Regions from separate parts of the Spirillospora sp. NPDC048819 genome, predicted to be linked through region 3. Evidence: riboswitches for the same ligand, from Rfam matches in the RefSeq annotation. Region 3 holds a riboswitch; each other region holds the start of a gene.
The links. A riboswitch is a leader RNA that binds a small molecule or an ion and turns the genes downstream of it on or off. The one in region 3 is predicted to bind cyclic di-AMP.

Region 1: another riboswitch for cyclic di-AMP. It lies ahead of AB0C35_RS28295 (C40 family peptidase); the one in region 3 lies ahead of AB0C35_RS26440 (CHAP domain-containing protein).
Region 2: another riboswitch for cyclic di-AMP. It lies ahead of AB0C35_RS03755 (CHAP domain-containing protein); the one in region 3 lies ahead of AB0C35_RS26440 (CHAP domain-containing protein).

What each region holds. Positions count from the first base shown of each region.
Region 1 covers NZ_JBEZGN010000024.1:88,132-92,321, reverse strand. Annotated here, with positions in the region: gene typA (translational GTPase TypA) at 96-1,949, opposite strand; cyclic di-AMP (ydaO/yuaA leader) riboswitch at 2,141-2,275, shown strand; gene AB0C35_RS28295 (C40 family peptidase) at 2,283-3,296, shown strand; gene AB0C35_RS28290 ((deoxy)nucleoside triphosphate pyrophosphohydrolase) at 3,339-3,734, opposite strand; gene AB0C35_RS28285 (Mut7-C RNAse domain-containing protein) at 3,754-4,190, opposite strand, start outside.
Region 2 covers NZ_JBEZGN010000002.1:144,258-148,447, reverse strand. Annotated here, with positions in the region: gene AB0C35_RS03760 (hypothetical protein) at 1-1,242, opposite strand, end outside; gene AB0C35_RS03755 (CHAP domain-containing protein) at 1,281-2,129, opposite strand; cyclic di-AMP (ydaO/yuaA leader) riboswitch at 2,138-2,305, opposite strand; cyclic di-AMP (ydaO/yuaA leader) riboswitch at 2,431-2,630, opposite strand; gene AB0C35_RS03750 (NlpC/P60 family protein) at 3,131-4,174, opposite strand.
Region 3 covers NZ_JBEZGN010000021.1:139,180-143,369, reverse strand. Annotated here, with positions in the region: gene AB0C35_RS26445 (CDP-glycerol glycerophosphotransferase family protein) at 1-570, opposite strand, end outside; gene AB0C35_RS26440 (CHAP domain-containing protein) at 877-1,641, opposite strand; cyclic di-AMP (ydaO/yuaA leader) riboswitch at 1,652-1,809, opposite strand; gene AB0C35_RS26435 (SpoIIE family protein phosphatase) at 2,263-4,161, opposite strand.

The DNA.
Region 1 (4,190 bases), on a different contig from region 3:
AGGGCGGCCCCGCGGTTCTCATGACCGCGGGGCCGCCCTCTGCGTTCGCCTGACCGTCGCTTCGCCAGACCGTCGTCCCGCCGGACGGGAACGAACTAGCCGGCGCGCTTGGTGCGGGCGCGCATGCGCTCGCGCTCTTTGGCGGCCAGCACCACCTTGCGGATGCGGACGGCGCGCGGGGTGACCTCGACGCACTCGTCCTCGCGGCAGAACTCCAGGGCCTCCTCCAGCGACAGCAGCCGCGGCGGGGTGAGCCGCTCCAGCTCGTCACCGGTGGACGACCGCATGTTCGTGAGCTTCTTCTCCTTGGTGATGTTGACGTCCATGTCGTCGGCCCGGGTGTTCTCCCCGACGATCATGCCCTCGTACACCTCGGTCGTCGGGCCGACGAAGAACGTGCCGCGGTCCTGCAGGTTCGTGATCGCGTACGCGGTGGCGGCGCCGGAGCGGTCGGCGACGAGGGAGCCGGACGGACGGGTCCGCAGCTCGCCGAACCAGGGCTCGTAGGCCTCGAACACGTGGTGCGCCATGCCGGTGCCGCGGGTCTCGGTCATGAACTCGGTGCGGAAGCCGATGAGGGCGCGCGCCGGGACCAGGAACTCCAGCCGGATCCAGCCGGTGCCGTGGTTGGTCATCTGCTCCATGCGGCCTTTGCGGACCGCCAGCAGCTGCGTGACGGCGCCGAGATGCTCCTCGGGGATGTCGATGGTGAGCCGCTCGACCGGCTCGTGCTTCTTGCCGTCGACGACCCTGACGACCACCTGCGGCTTGCCGACGGTCAGCTCGTAGCCCTCGCGGCGCATGTTCTCGACCAGGATCGCCAGGGCCAGCTCGCCGCGGCCCTGCACCTCCCACGCGTCGGGGCGCTCGGTCGGCAGCACCTTGATGGACACGTTGCCGACCAGCTCGCGCTCCAGCCGGTCCTTGACCATCCGGGCGGTGACCTTGGTGTTCTTCTCGCGTCCCGCCATCGGCCCGGTGTTGGTGCCGACCGTCATGGAGATCGCGGGCTCGTCCACGGTGATCAGCGGCAGCGGACGCGGGTCGTCGGGGTCGGCGATGGTGTCGCCGATCATGATGTCGGGGATGCCGGCGATCGCGATGATGTCGCCCGGCCCCGCCTCCTGCGCGGGCTTGCGGTCGAGCGCGTCGGTCATCAGCAGCTCGGTGATCTTCACCCGCTCGATGCTGCCGTCATGGCGGCACCAGGCGACCTGCTGGCCCTTCTTGATCGTCCCGGCGTGCACCCGGCACAGCGCGATCCGGCCGAGGTAGCTGGAGGCGTCCAGGTTGGTGACGTGCGCCCGCAGCGGGACGTCCGGGTCGAAGGACGGCGCCGGGATCGTCTCGGTGATGACCTTGAACAGCGGTTCCAGGTCGTCGCTGCCGGGCATGGTGCCGTCGGCGGGCTTGTCCAGCGACGCCCGTCCGGCGCGGCCCGACGCGTACACGATCGGGAAGTCGATCTGGTCCTCGTCGGCGTCGAGGTCCATGAACAGCTCGTACGTCTCGTCCACGACCTCGTCGATGCGGGCGTCGGGGCGGTCGGTCTTGTTCACGACGAGGATCACCGGCAGCCGCGCGGCGAGCGCCTTGCGCAGCACGAAGCGGGTCTGCGGGAGCGGGCCCTCGCTGGCGTCCACCAGCAGGACGACGCCGTCCACCATGGACAGCCCGCGCTCCACCTCGCCGCCGAAGTCGGCGTGGCCCGGGGTGTCGATGATGTTGATCGTCATCCCGTTGTGCCGCACGGCGGTGTTCTTGGCGAGAATGGTGATCCCCTTCTCGCGCTCCAGGTCGTCGGAGTCCATCACGCGGTCATCGACGTTCTGGTTCTCCCGGAAGGCCCCGGACTGCCAGAGCATGGCGTCGACCAGCGTCGTCTTTCCGTGGTCGACGTGAGCGACGATCGCGACGTTCCGGAGGTCATCGCGCGTGGAGATGGGCATGCGGGGCTCGCCTTGGGTGAGAGTTCGGGATCCGCCGCAGAAACACGGCATCGGCCATTCTACTTGCCCGTGCCCGCACCCCGTTCGGAGAAGGCCGCCCCATCCGTCACCGGGGCCCCGATTCGCCAACTTTGCTCGTTCTTTGTAATCTGCCCGAGATCCGGTCGTCCGGAGCCCCCTCCCCCGGGGCTGCGACCGGAGCGCCGAATCTCCCGCGTACGGGAGAGCCGGGGACCCAGGTCCCTGGGGTGAATCGACGTACGTCGTAGGGCGACTCCTGGCCCGAACCCGTCAGCTAACCCGGTAGGCGCGCGAGGAGAGGAGAACACCGGCTTGGCACCGGCTCCACAACGGTGGCGGCGCTTCACGCCCGCCGCCACGGCCACGATGCTCCTGATCGGCCTCGGCGCCACCGCGCCCGTCGCCGCCCACGCCTCGTCGCCGTTCCAGCTAGCCGCCGCGGTCTCCCCGACCCCCACTCCGACGACGGAGGAGGGGCTGCGCAAAAGCCTGGACGCGCTGAACGAAGAGGCCGAGATCCTCACCGAGAAGTTCAACAAGACACGCGTGGACCTGGGCAACGCCAAGAAGGCCGAGTACGCCGCCGCCAAGCAGGCCGCGGCGCTGCGCGCCCAGGCGGCCCCCGCCCGCGAGCAGCTCGGACGGATGGCCGCCGCGAACTACATGACCGGCGCCCCCGACGTGATCTTCGGCGCCGACGGCTCGCCCGAGGGGCTGTCCGAACGCGCCTACCTGACGCAGAGCCAGATCACCACCGTCCAGGCGCTGCAGAAGCAGATCAAGCAGGCCGAGACCGCGCAGCGCACCGCCGAGGCGAAGACGGCGCAGGTTCAGAAGGCCACCGCGGACGCCGAGAAGGCCCGCGAGGCGGCCAGGCAGAAGGTCGCCGAGGTGACTAAGCGCCTCGACAAGCTGACCACCACGCGCGTCAGCGACCCCCGCAGCGGCCTGCGCGCGACCGTGAAGGGCTCGGGCGCACCGGCCGACATGGCCCGCAAGGCGCTCACCAAACTCGGCTCGCCGTACGTGTGGGCCGCCGCTGGGCCGAACAGCTTCGACTGCTCAGGGCTCGTCGTTTGGGCCTACGCCCAGATCGGCAAGCGCGGGCTCCCGCACTACACCGGCGCCCTGTACGGACTCGGTTCCAAGGTCTCCAGGAGCCAGCTCCGCTCGGGCGACCTGGTCTACTTCGGCGGCAGCCTCCACCACATGGGCATCTACCTCAGCGACGGCAAGTACCTGCACGCCCCGCAGACCGGCGATGTGGTGAAGATCTCCAAGATGTCGGACCGCTCCGACTACGCGGGCGCCAACCGCATCTCCTGAGAAGACGTCGGGGGCTTCCCGCGGCGCGGCGGGAAGCCCTCGTCACTTTTCCAAGCCGCGTTCGGCGAGGGCGCCGATGACGGGGAGGTCGCCGGGGAGCCAGGCGACGTCGTACAGCTCGTCCGGGGTCAGCCAGCGGAGGGCCAGGTGTTCCAGGGCCTGCGGCTCGCCCTCGATGATCTGTGCGGTCCACACCCGCAGCAGGCTGCGTTCACTCAGGCGCCAGTCGCCGCCGATCCGGCCGGTCAGCCGGATCTTGATGGCGAGTTCCTCGTGGCACTCGCGCACCAGCGCGTCCTCGTCCGTCTCGCCCGGGTCGACCTTTCCGCCGGGCAGCTCCCAGCCGCCGGCCATGTGCGGCGGTTCGGCGCGCTGCGCGCTCAGCAGCCGTCCATCGGAAATGATCGCCGCACCGACCACCACGAGATCTTTCGCCACCGGCTCCTCTTCCCTGCTGTCAGACGGCGCTTCCGGCCCGTCCGGTCTCGACCTGGCGTGTCGCGGCCCGGACGATCTCCTCCAGGTGGCCGCCGTGCGCGCCGCGCCAGTAGAGCTGACCACAGTCCGCGCAGCGGCCGTAGACGTCGTAGCTGCGGCGGGTGCCCGCCTCCAGGTCGCCCTCGATCTCCTGCTTGTCGACCGGGACGAGTTCACCGTTGCACGCGGTGCAGCGCGTCCACGGGCGGAGCACGGGAGCGAACCGGTCCAGGAGGTCGCGGAGCTGGTCGTCCGGGCGGGAGCCGCGGACGTACGCGCCGAACCACAGCGCGCGGCGGCGGAGGAGCCCGCGGTCCTGGGTGAGCAGGACGCGGTGTTCGTCGTTGGCCTGGACGACGAGCGCCGGGTCGTCCATGTCGTTGTGGTAGGCGGTGTCGAGGCCGAGGAGGCGCATCC
Region 2 (4,190 bases), on a different contig from region 3:
GTCGCGCAGGGCGGTGGCCTCCGGGACGCGCCCGGCGGTCCGGTAGAGCCGCACGAGCGTCGCCTCACCGTACCGGCCGGCGATCATACGGCAGGCGAGCCAGGCCTCCTGGTAGGACTGTGAGAGGCGTGCGGAGCCGCCGGAGAACGCGTCCGCGGCGGGCAGCCCGGAGGGGACCCGTCCCGCGGCCACTTCGAGGCGCAGTTCGCCGGCCGCCGACCGGACGCCGACATCGGCCCGGAGGTAGCCGACATAGTCCGCGAAGCCCTCGATCAGCCACAGCGGGGTCGTGCGGTCGCGGGCGCCGCCGGTGGCGACATGGGTCAGCTCGTGGGTCAGGACGACGTCGCGTCCGAGTTCGTTGAGGCGGCCGAAGGTGCCGGGGGAGATGACGACACGGTCCTGGCCGCGGCCGCCGTCCGCGGACGGCGTGACGGTGGCGAGGGCGGCGATGTCGCCGAGGCTCTGATCCGGACCGGCGAGCGCGGAGGCGAGGGCCGCGTCGGCGGGCACGAGCGCGACGACCCGCCGCGCCCAACCCCGGCCGACGACGCCGGTGACGACGGGGACGGCCGCGTCCAGGCGCTTCGCGATCTCTTCCAGGCCGGGGGCCCCGGTGGTCGTGGGGTCGCCGATGACGAGGCTCGCGCGGCCCCTGACCACCGTCAGGGGGCCGCCGTCCCAGATGGCGGCGTCGTCCTCGAATCCGCGGGCGGACCCGTCGCCGACGATCGTCCAGCTGCCGGAGCTAAGGGCGAGCGTCAGGTAGCGGGTGCGGACGACATCGCCCCGGTCGAACCCCCGCAACCTGGAGCGCACCTCCATGCGGATGACCGCGACACCTTTCTTCTCGTCCATCGTCTGGGTGGCGATGGCACGTTCCTCCCAGCCGTCCAGCGGGAGCTTGCGGAGATTGCCGTACAGGCGGGACTGGACGTCCTGGAACGCGGCGGGCGCGGTGGCGACCGTCGCGAGGAAGGCGGTCCGGTCTCCGTTCCGCACCGCCCGAGCGCGGTTGGCGAGGACGGTGACGGCGTCAGCGGGGCTGAACGATCCGGCGGCCTGCGCCGCGTCGGCCGGTGGGGTCGCGCGGGCGTCCGGCGTCCCGTCGTCGCCGGAACGCGTGCCGAGGAGCCCCGCGCCGGCGCCCAGCAGCACGGCGGCCCCGCCCGCGCCCAGGGCGAGTGCCCTGCGGCGCGTGACGGGGCCGCCGTGTCCGGCCTGCCCGGGACCGTCCTCCATGCGCGTGATCCTATGCAGCCGGCGGAGGAGGAGGGACGTCAGGACTTGTACTCGGGGTAGCCGTAGCCGACGACGGTGCCGGTCGAGCGTTCCCTGACCCGGACGGCGTTGTCGGTGTTCCCTTCGACCGCCTCGATGGTGCCGTCGTCGATCTTCTTGGTCACCATGCCGACGTGGACGATGTCGCTGATGTCCTTGCCGCCGTTCCAGGCGTAGAAGACGATCGCGCCTGGCTTGGGCTCGCTGCCCCAGCGCCCCTGGTCCCGGAACCACTCGGCGTGGGCGACGGTCCAGGCGTCGCTGCCGAACTGATCGCTGAGGCCGATCTGCTCGCCGATCCATGAGATGAACATGTCGCACCATGCGGCGTCGTCGTACGCCTGAACGGAGCCGCCGTCGCGTGCGACGGTCTCCTCGGCCCGGGTGGATTCGACGTACCACTTGTTGAACTTGGTCTCGCCGCTGCCGTCCTCGGTGATGCCGACCTGCGATTTGGCGAGCTTGATGGCCTCGTCGGCGGTGGGCCGCGACTCCTCGGACGGCTTCTTGGGAGCGTCGGGCTTCGGCTCGTTCTTTTCGGGGCGCTCGCCTTCCTCGCCGCCCTTGCCGGACTTGTTCCGCTTCTCGTCCTTGGAGTCGGACCTGTCCTTGGACGAGGACTTGGAACCGGACCCGGACTTGCCCGAGTCCTCGCCGGCGGCCGGGCCGGCGGCGGTGGCGTGGGTGGGAGCGGCGGCGAACGGCAGGACCGACGCCTGCGCGGTGGCGGCGGCGGTGCCGAGTACGGCGGCGCCGACGATCACGCCGCCGGTCGTCCGCCAGGTGATGGCGAAGGTGCCGGGTTTGCGGTGCTTGCCCGGTGACTTTCTGCGATGCGTGCCTGGCACGGGGGATCTCCTGACTTCCATGCCGCCTACCGGGTTAGCTGACGGGTTCGGGCGTGGAAGCCGCCCTACGGCCTGCTGGGCAGGCCGATTCACCCCGAAAGGACACAGTGGGTCCCCGGCTCCGCGTTCCCCGCGCGTCTGGGCAGGGTGAACCGCGGACTCGGCGGTGGCGGCCCGGGGGCGGGCGCGCCGGTTCGGATGGGGGGCTCCGCCGGGCGGGGGCGCCCGCACGGAGTGAAGGGGAGAGCAGGGCGTGGCCGCACTCGGGCGGCCACGCCCAGGTAACGCTGCGGGTTTCACTCCTTCTTCTTCCAGACGCCTACCGGGTTAGCTGACGGGTTCGGGCGTGGAAGTGGCCCTACGGCGGGCTCTCACCGTTCGGTGGCGAGAGACGCACCGATTCACCCCGGGTGCCGGAATGCCCGTCCAGGGACGGTCCCTGGACTCCGGCGGATGTGGGTCCCCGGTTCCGCGCGTCGGCGGATTCGGCGCTGCCGCTGCGATCCTGGGGGCGTGATGGGGCCCGAGCGCGGGACCTGTCTCCCGCGTGCGAAAGAGCGGCGCCTGATGTTGTGCGTGCGGACGGCGGCCCGTTTGCGGGGACCGTCCTGGGCCTGGCCCGTGGAATCCGCCGTGGCAGCGCTCTCAGCGCCATGCACGCTGCGGGCGTGCGCACGGTGGGGCCGGACCGGCCGGGTCTGCTGTGAGACCGTCTGCGGCACCCTTCGGGTGCCGGCGGCGGCGCGTGGATCGTGCCGCCGGGGGGAGCGGCACGTGGCTCGCGCCGCCGTCACGCGGCAGCTGGATGTGCCGCGTGGGGCCGTTGCGCCTGGTGGGCGCCTCGGGGTCACGGCGTCTGGAGGGCGTCGTGAGTGGTGACAACGTACCAAAGCCCCAACAGATGGCAAACCCCCCCAAAATCAACAACGGACCAGGTCAAGCCTGGTCCGTTGTCGAGAAGAGCTCCGTCACGCCCGTCGCGGGCGCTCCGGGGCGGGGCGTCAGGGGCGCCCCGCGCCGTAGTAATTGCTCAGGTAGTAGCCCGAGGTGATGCTCACGACCTCCACGTTCTTCCCCGTGCGGGGGGCGTGGATCATCTTGCCGCCGCCCACGTACAGGCCGACGTGGCCGAGGCCGCTGAAGAACACCAGGTCGCCGGGCTGCAGGTTGCTCTTGGCCACCCGCTTGGTGGCGGCGTACTGGGAGTTGGTGGTGCGGGTGATGCCGACGCCCGCCGCGGCCCACGCCTTCATCGTCAGGCCGGAGCAGTCGTAGGAGTTCGGGCCTTCGGCGCCGTAGGAGTACGGCTTGCCGAGCTGCGCGTAGGCGAAGTCGAGCGCCGCGCGGGCCGGGCCGCTGGCCGGGCCGTTGTAGGTGCCGCCGACGCCGCCCGAGCCGCCGGACGAGGTTCCGCCGCCGAGCCGCCGCAGCAGGGCCTTCTGCTTGGCGACCTCCTTGTCGAGCTTCTTCTTCTGCTCCTTCAGCTCCGTGGTCTTGGCGTTGACCTCCTCGTAGGCGGCCTTGGCCTGCGCCTCCTCGCGGCGGAGCCGCTGGGCGGTCGCCAGGAACTGGCTGAGCTGGGAGCTGCGCTCCTGCGACAGGTGCGAGAAGACGGCGGCCTGGTCCAGGATCGCCTGCGGGTCGCCGGTGCCGACGAAGCCGGTGACGTTGGTCGTGTCGCCGTTCTTGTAGGCGGCGGCGGCCATCTGGGCGATCTTGGAGCGCTGCTCCTCGAAGGCGGCCTGCTCCTGCTTGCTCGACTTGCTCGCGACCTGGTACTTCTTCTTGGCGATCTTGAGCTTCTCGTTGAGCTGGTTGAACTTCTCGACCTTCTGGTCCATCTGCTCGGCGAGCTTGTCGAGCTTCTTCTGGACCTGTGCCCTGGTCGGCTCGGGGTCGGCGTGCGCCACCACCGGGGGAGACGCGAGGGAGACCGTCAGCGTCAGGCACGCGACGGCCGCCAGGCGGCGGGAGGCGCCTCTTTTGGCCGAACCCCCTCGCCGGTCGCGCTCGTGCGCCGCTTCCCCGATGAGATCATTGGCCACGGTCGGTTTCGCCCCT
Region 3 (4,190 bases):
CTCGTAGTACAGCTCCTCGACGAACCGCAGCCCCTGCTCCTCCAGGAAGCCCCGGCGGTAGGCCTTGTTGGTCGACAGCGTGTCGTAGAGGAGATCGGGATTCTCGCTCAGCGACCCGTACACGGCCCGCCGCTCGTAAAGCCGGGGATACCAGGGGCGGACGCGTCCCTTCGCGTCCCGCGGCCGGTCGAGGAGGACCCGGTCGCACCGGCCCGACACGATGTCGGCGCCGGTGTCCTCGGCAGTGCCGAGCAGGTTGAGGCAGGCGTGCCGGTCCAGGAGGTCGTCGCTGTCGAGGAACATCACGTACCGGCCGGTTGAGGCCTCGATGCCGGTGTTGCGCGGGCGGCCGCAGCCCCCGGAGTTCGACGGCAGGTGGACGGCCCTGACCCGCCCCGGATGCGCGGCGGCGAGCCGGTCGGCGGCCTCCGCGGTGCCGTCGGTGCTCGCGTCGTCGACGATGACCGTCTCGACGGACCCCAGCGACTGCCCCAGTGACGACGCGGCGGCCCGCGGCAGCCTCCGCGCGTCGTTGTAGGCGATCACCACTACACTGACATCCGGGCGCATGGGCTTCCTCTTCACGGCTTGGAGTTCCGGGGGACGCCCCCAGGCCTCCGGCAGTGGCGTCCGATCCGGCCTTCTGCTCTCGGGTCCTCCCTTCCATGCGCCGAACGGACGCGCGTGCAGGATTCCTTTCCAGGAACGCCGCGCTAAGGTCCAAGGGCGATCAAAGCCTGTCAACGGTTGGTATTACCCGCCTTCGGCGGAGACATGGGGCAGATCGGCCACGAACGCCAGAAGGCGCCCGGCGGGATGCCGGGCGCCTTCTGATCATCGGCGCGCGAGTGCGCCGATCGCGGGTCTCGGGATGGATCAGGCCGCGTAGTCGGGGTAGCCGTACCCCACGATCAGGGACTTGTCGCGGACCTTCTTCTGCACCGCGTTGTTGGTGTTGCCCTCGATGGTGCTGACGGTGCCGTCGCCGTTGTCCTTGACGACGATGCCCACGTGGTCGATGGCACTGATGCTGGAGCCCTTGTCCCAGTCGAAGAACACGACCGAGCCGGGCTTGGCCTTCTTGCCCCAGCGGCCGGTGTCCTCGAACCAGGAGGCGTGCTGGACGGTGTAGGCGTCCCAGCCCATGTTCTTGACGCCGGTCTGGGCGCCGAGCCACGAGACGAACATGTCGCACCACTGAGCGCCGTTGTAGGCGTCGACCGAGAAGCCGCCGTCGCGCTGGGCGGTGGCCTTGGCGTGCGGGGTCGAGACGTACCACTCGTGGAACTTGGTCTGGCTGTCCCGGCCCTCGCTGATGCCGACCTGCTCCTCGGCCAGGTCGAGCACCTCGGAGGCCTTCACCGCGCGCGGCGGAACCTTGTAGCCCGCCTCGAGGTAGTCGGCGGCGGAGCGCTCGGCGGACTCGTTCGACGAGACGGTGCCCTGTTCGGCGACGGCGGCCGCCGCCTGGGCGGGGGTCTCGGCCACCGCGTCACCGGTGAGGGGGTTGAAGACCGCGAGCCCGACGGCTCCGGCGAGCACCGCGCTGACGGCGACGCCGACGGCCTTGTCCTCGGCCGTGAACCCGTTCAGGGTGGCCGTGATGTTGTTCAGGGAAAGTCGATCAAAGCGACCGGTCATGCAGGGAATCTCCTTGTCTCCCATGACGCCTACCGGGTTAGCTGACGGATTCGGGCATGGAAGTAGCCCTACGGCGCGACTCTCGGGCGCGCCGATTCACCCCTGGAACCTGGGTCCCCGGCTCCGTACCGGTCGAGTGGACCGGGACGGACTCGGCCTCGCACCGCGGAAGCGGTGCTGGATTTTCGGATTGATCTCAGCGACTGATCTCGATGAGGTGGCGCGCATCTGTGGCGCGCATCGCGTGCGGGTTCCGCTCCGCGATCCTCGGCCGTGTACATGGAACGGCCGGTGGCAACGCATGGGGTGCGTTGCGGGATTCGAATCGAAGGTACCAACCTTCTCAAGGAAAGCAAATCACCGACAAAACTCCGTCTTGCCTGCTCAAAGGCCTTCCAAGACACCACCAACAGTGTCAGGGCCGGATGTCTTCCCGATCATTCGGCGACAGCCCCTCAGCCCCTTTCCACAGGGGGCTCCCGCCCACCAGGGAAAAGGTAAAGAACCCGCGGACGGCGACGGCCGGCACACGGCGTCGCGCCACATGCCGGCCGGTCACGGCCCCCTCACGGGAGACCTAAGTCACACGATGATATTTTCGCAGGTCAAAGATGGTTCTCGTCACTCCACGCGCAGTGCGAAGAGGGTGGTGTCGTCCGCCGCCCGGTCATGCTCCATCCGCGCCAGCACCTCGTCCAGCACCGTCTCCGGCCGCGACGAGCAGTCCCGCAGGATGTCGGTGAGGCGGGCGATCCGCTCGTCCAGATCCGCGTCCCTGCGCTCCACCAGGCCGTCGGTGTAGAGGAAGAGCATGTCGCCGGGGTCGAGGCGGGTGGTCATCATCGTGTACTCCCAGCCCGGCATCGCGCCGAGCATCGGGTCGCGGAAGACCTCCAGCGGCGCCGCCCGCCCGTCCCGGATCAGGATCGGCGGCGGATGCCCCGCGCACGTCCACTCCATGACGCGGCGCGCCGGGTCGAAATGGCCGACGACGGCGGTCCCCGTCGCCGGCGGATCCATGGTGCTCACCAGCTCGTTCAGCCACCCCACCAGCCGTCCCGCCGGCTCCCCCGTGCAGGCGAGGCCCAGCAGCCCGTTACGGCTGCGCGCCATCGCCGCGGCCGCGGGCAGCCCGTGCCCGGCCGCGTCGCCGATGGCGAACAACGCCCGCCCGTCCGGCAGCACGCGGGTCGCGTACCAGTCCCCGCCGATGCGGGCGGTGCTCTCCGCCGCCAGGCTCCGGATCGAGCTGACCAGGCCGGGCAGCCGCTCCGACTCGTCCTCGTCCGGCAGGATCGCACGGCGCAGCGTCACCGCCACCCGCCGCTCCTGCGCCATCCGCTCCTGCTGCTTCAGCATCTGCCGCCGCGTCTCCGCCAGCGCCCGCTCCACCCCGCGCCGCCGCGTGATGTCCTGCGAGACGATGTTGATCGAGACCGGCAGCCCGGAGTCGCCCAGTACCGGCTCGGCGAAGATCCACAGGTGCCGCGGCGTCCCGTCCTGGCCGATCACACGGTGCTCGGCCTCCACCGGCTCCCGCCGCGAGAACATCGTCTGCACGGCCTCCTCGACCAGCGGGAGATCGTCCTCCGCCACGACCTTCGGAAGATCCTGCGGCATCGGCGGAACCTGGTCGGAGGTGAGCCCGTAATTGGCGAGCATCTGCGGCGTCCAGTCCGCGTCCCCGGTCGCCAGGTCCCACTCGCCGAACCCCATCAGGGCGAGCCGCTCGACCCGCTCCAGCCGCCGCACCGTCCGGTCCTCGGCGTAGTGGTACCGCCACGTCGTGCAGAGGCCGGTCGGCACCCGGACGCACCGCACGCTCACCCGGGACGAGCGGGACAGGCCGCCCTGGGCGGTGGAGTAAAGGAAAGAGGAACGTTCCAATCGATTGCCGGACTCCAGCACCTCCACGTAATCGTCGAAGAGCCCGCTCAGCACCGCGCCCGGCTCCGTCTGCAGCAGCCGCAGCCCCTGCAACTCCTCCCTGCCGCGCCCGAACATGTCCCGGGCGACGCCGTTGAGGTCGGCGAAGAGGAAGTCCGTCACATTGCCGTCCGCCCCCCTGACCGGGATCAGATGGGCCGACGAGTCGAGCGTCGCGTCCAGCACCGCCCGCGCCATCGGATCGTCCGGCACCCCGGCGAGCATCTCGGCGTCTCCCGCGGTGTCCTCGGCCGTCACCCGGCGCAGGACCTCCTCGGCCTCCGACAGCACCGCCTGCCGCTCCGCCGTGCCTCCCTCGGCGCGAGGCGCGCGGCGTCCGGCCAACACGGCCCCCACCTGCCCGGCGCCGCCGTCCTTCACCAGCAGGGACGCCGCCTCGGACAGCTCCATGTCCAGGTCCCGGGCGAGCCAGATCAGATGCTGCAGGGCCTCCCCCGTAGGAATCCCGAGCCGCCGCGCCAGCACGACCCGCGCCTCGGACAGCACCGCGCGGTCATGCGCGGCGTCCCGCAGGTCGTCCACGTCCGCAGCGTGCACCCCGGGCTGCCCGAAGGCGCCCTCCGCTTCCGCCAACCCTGACCCCCGTTCGGCGTCACATGCCC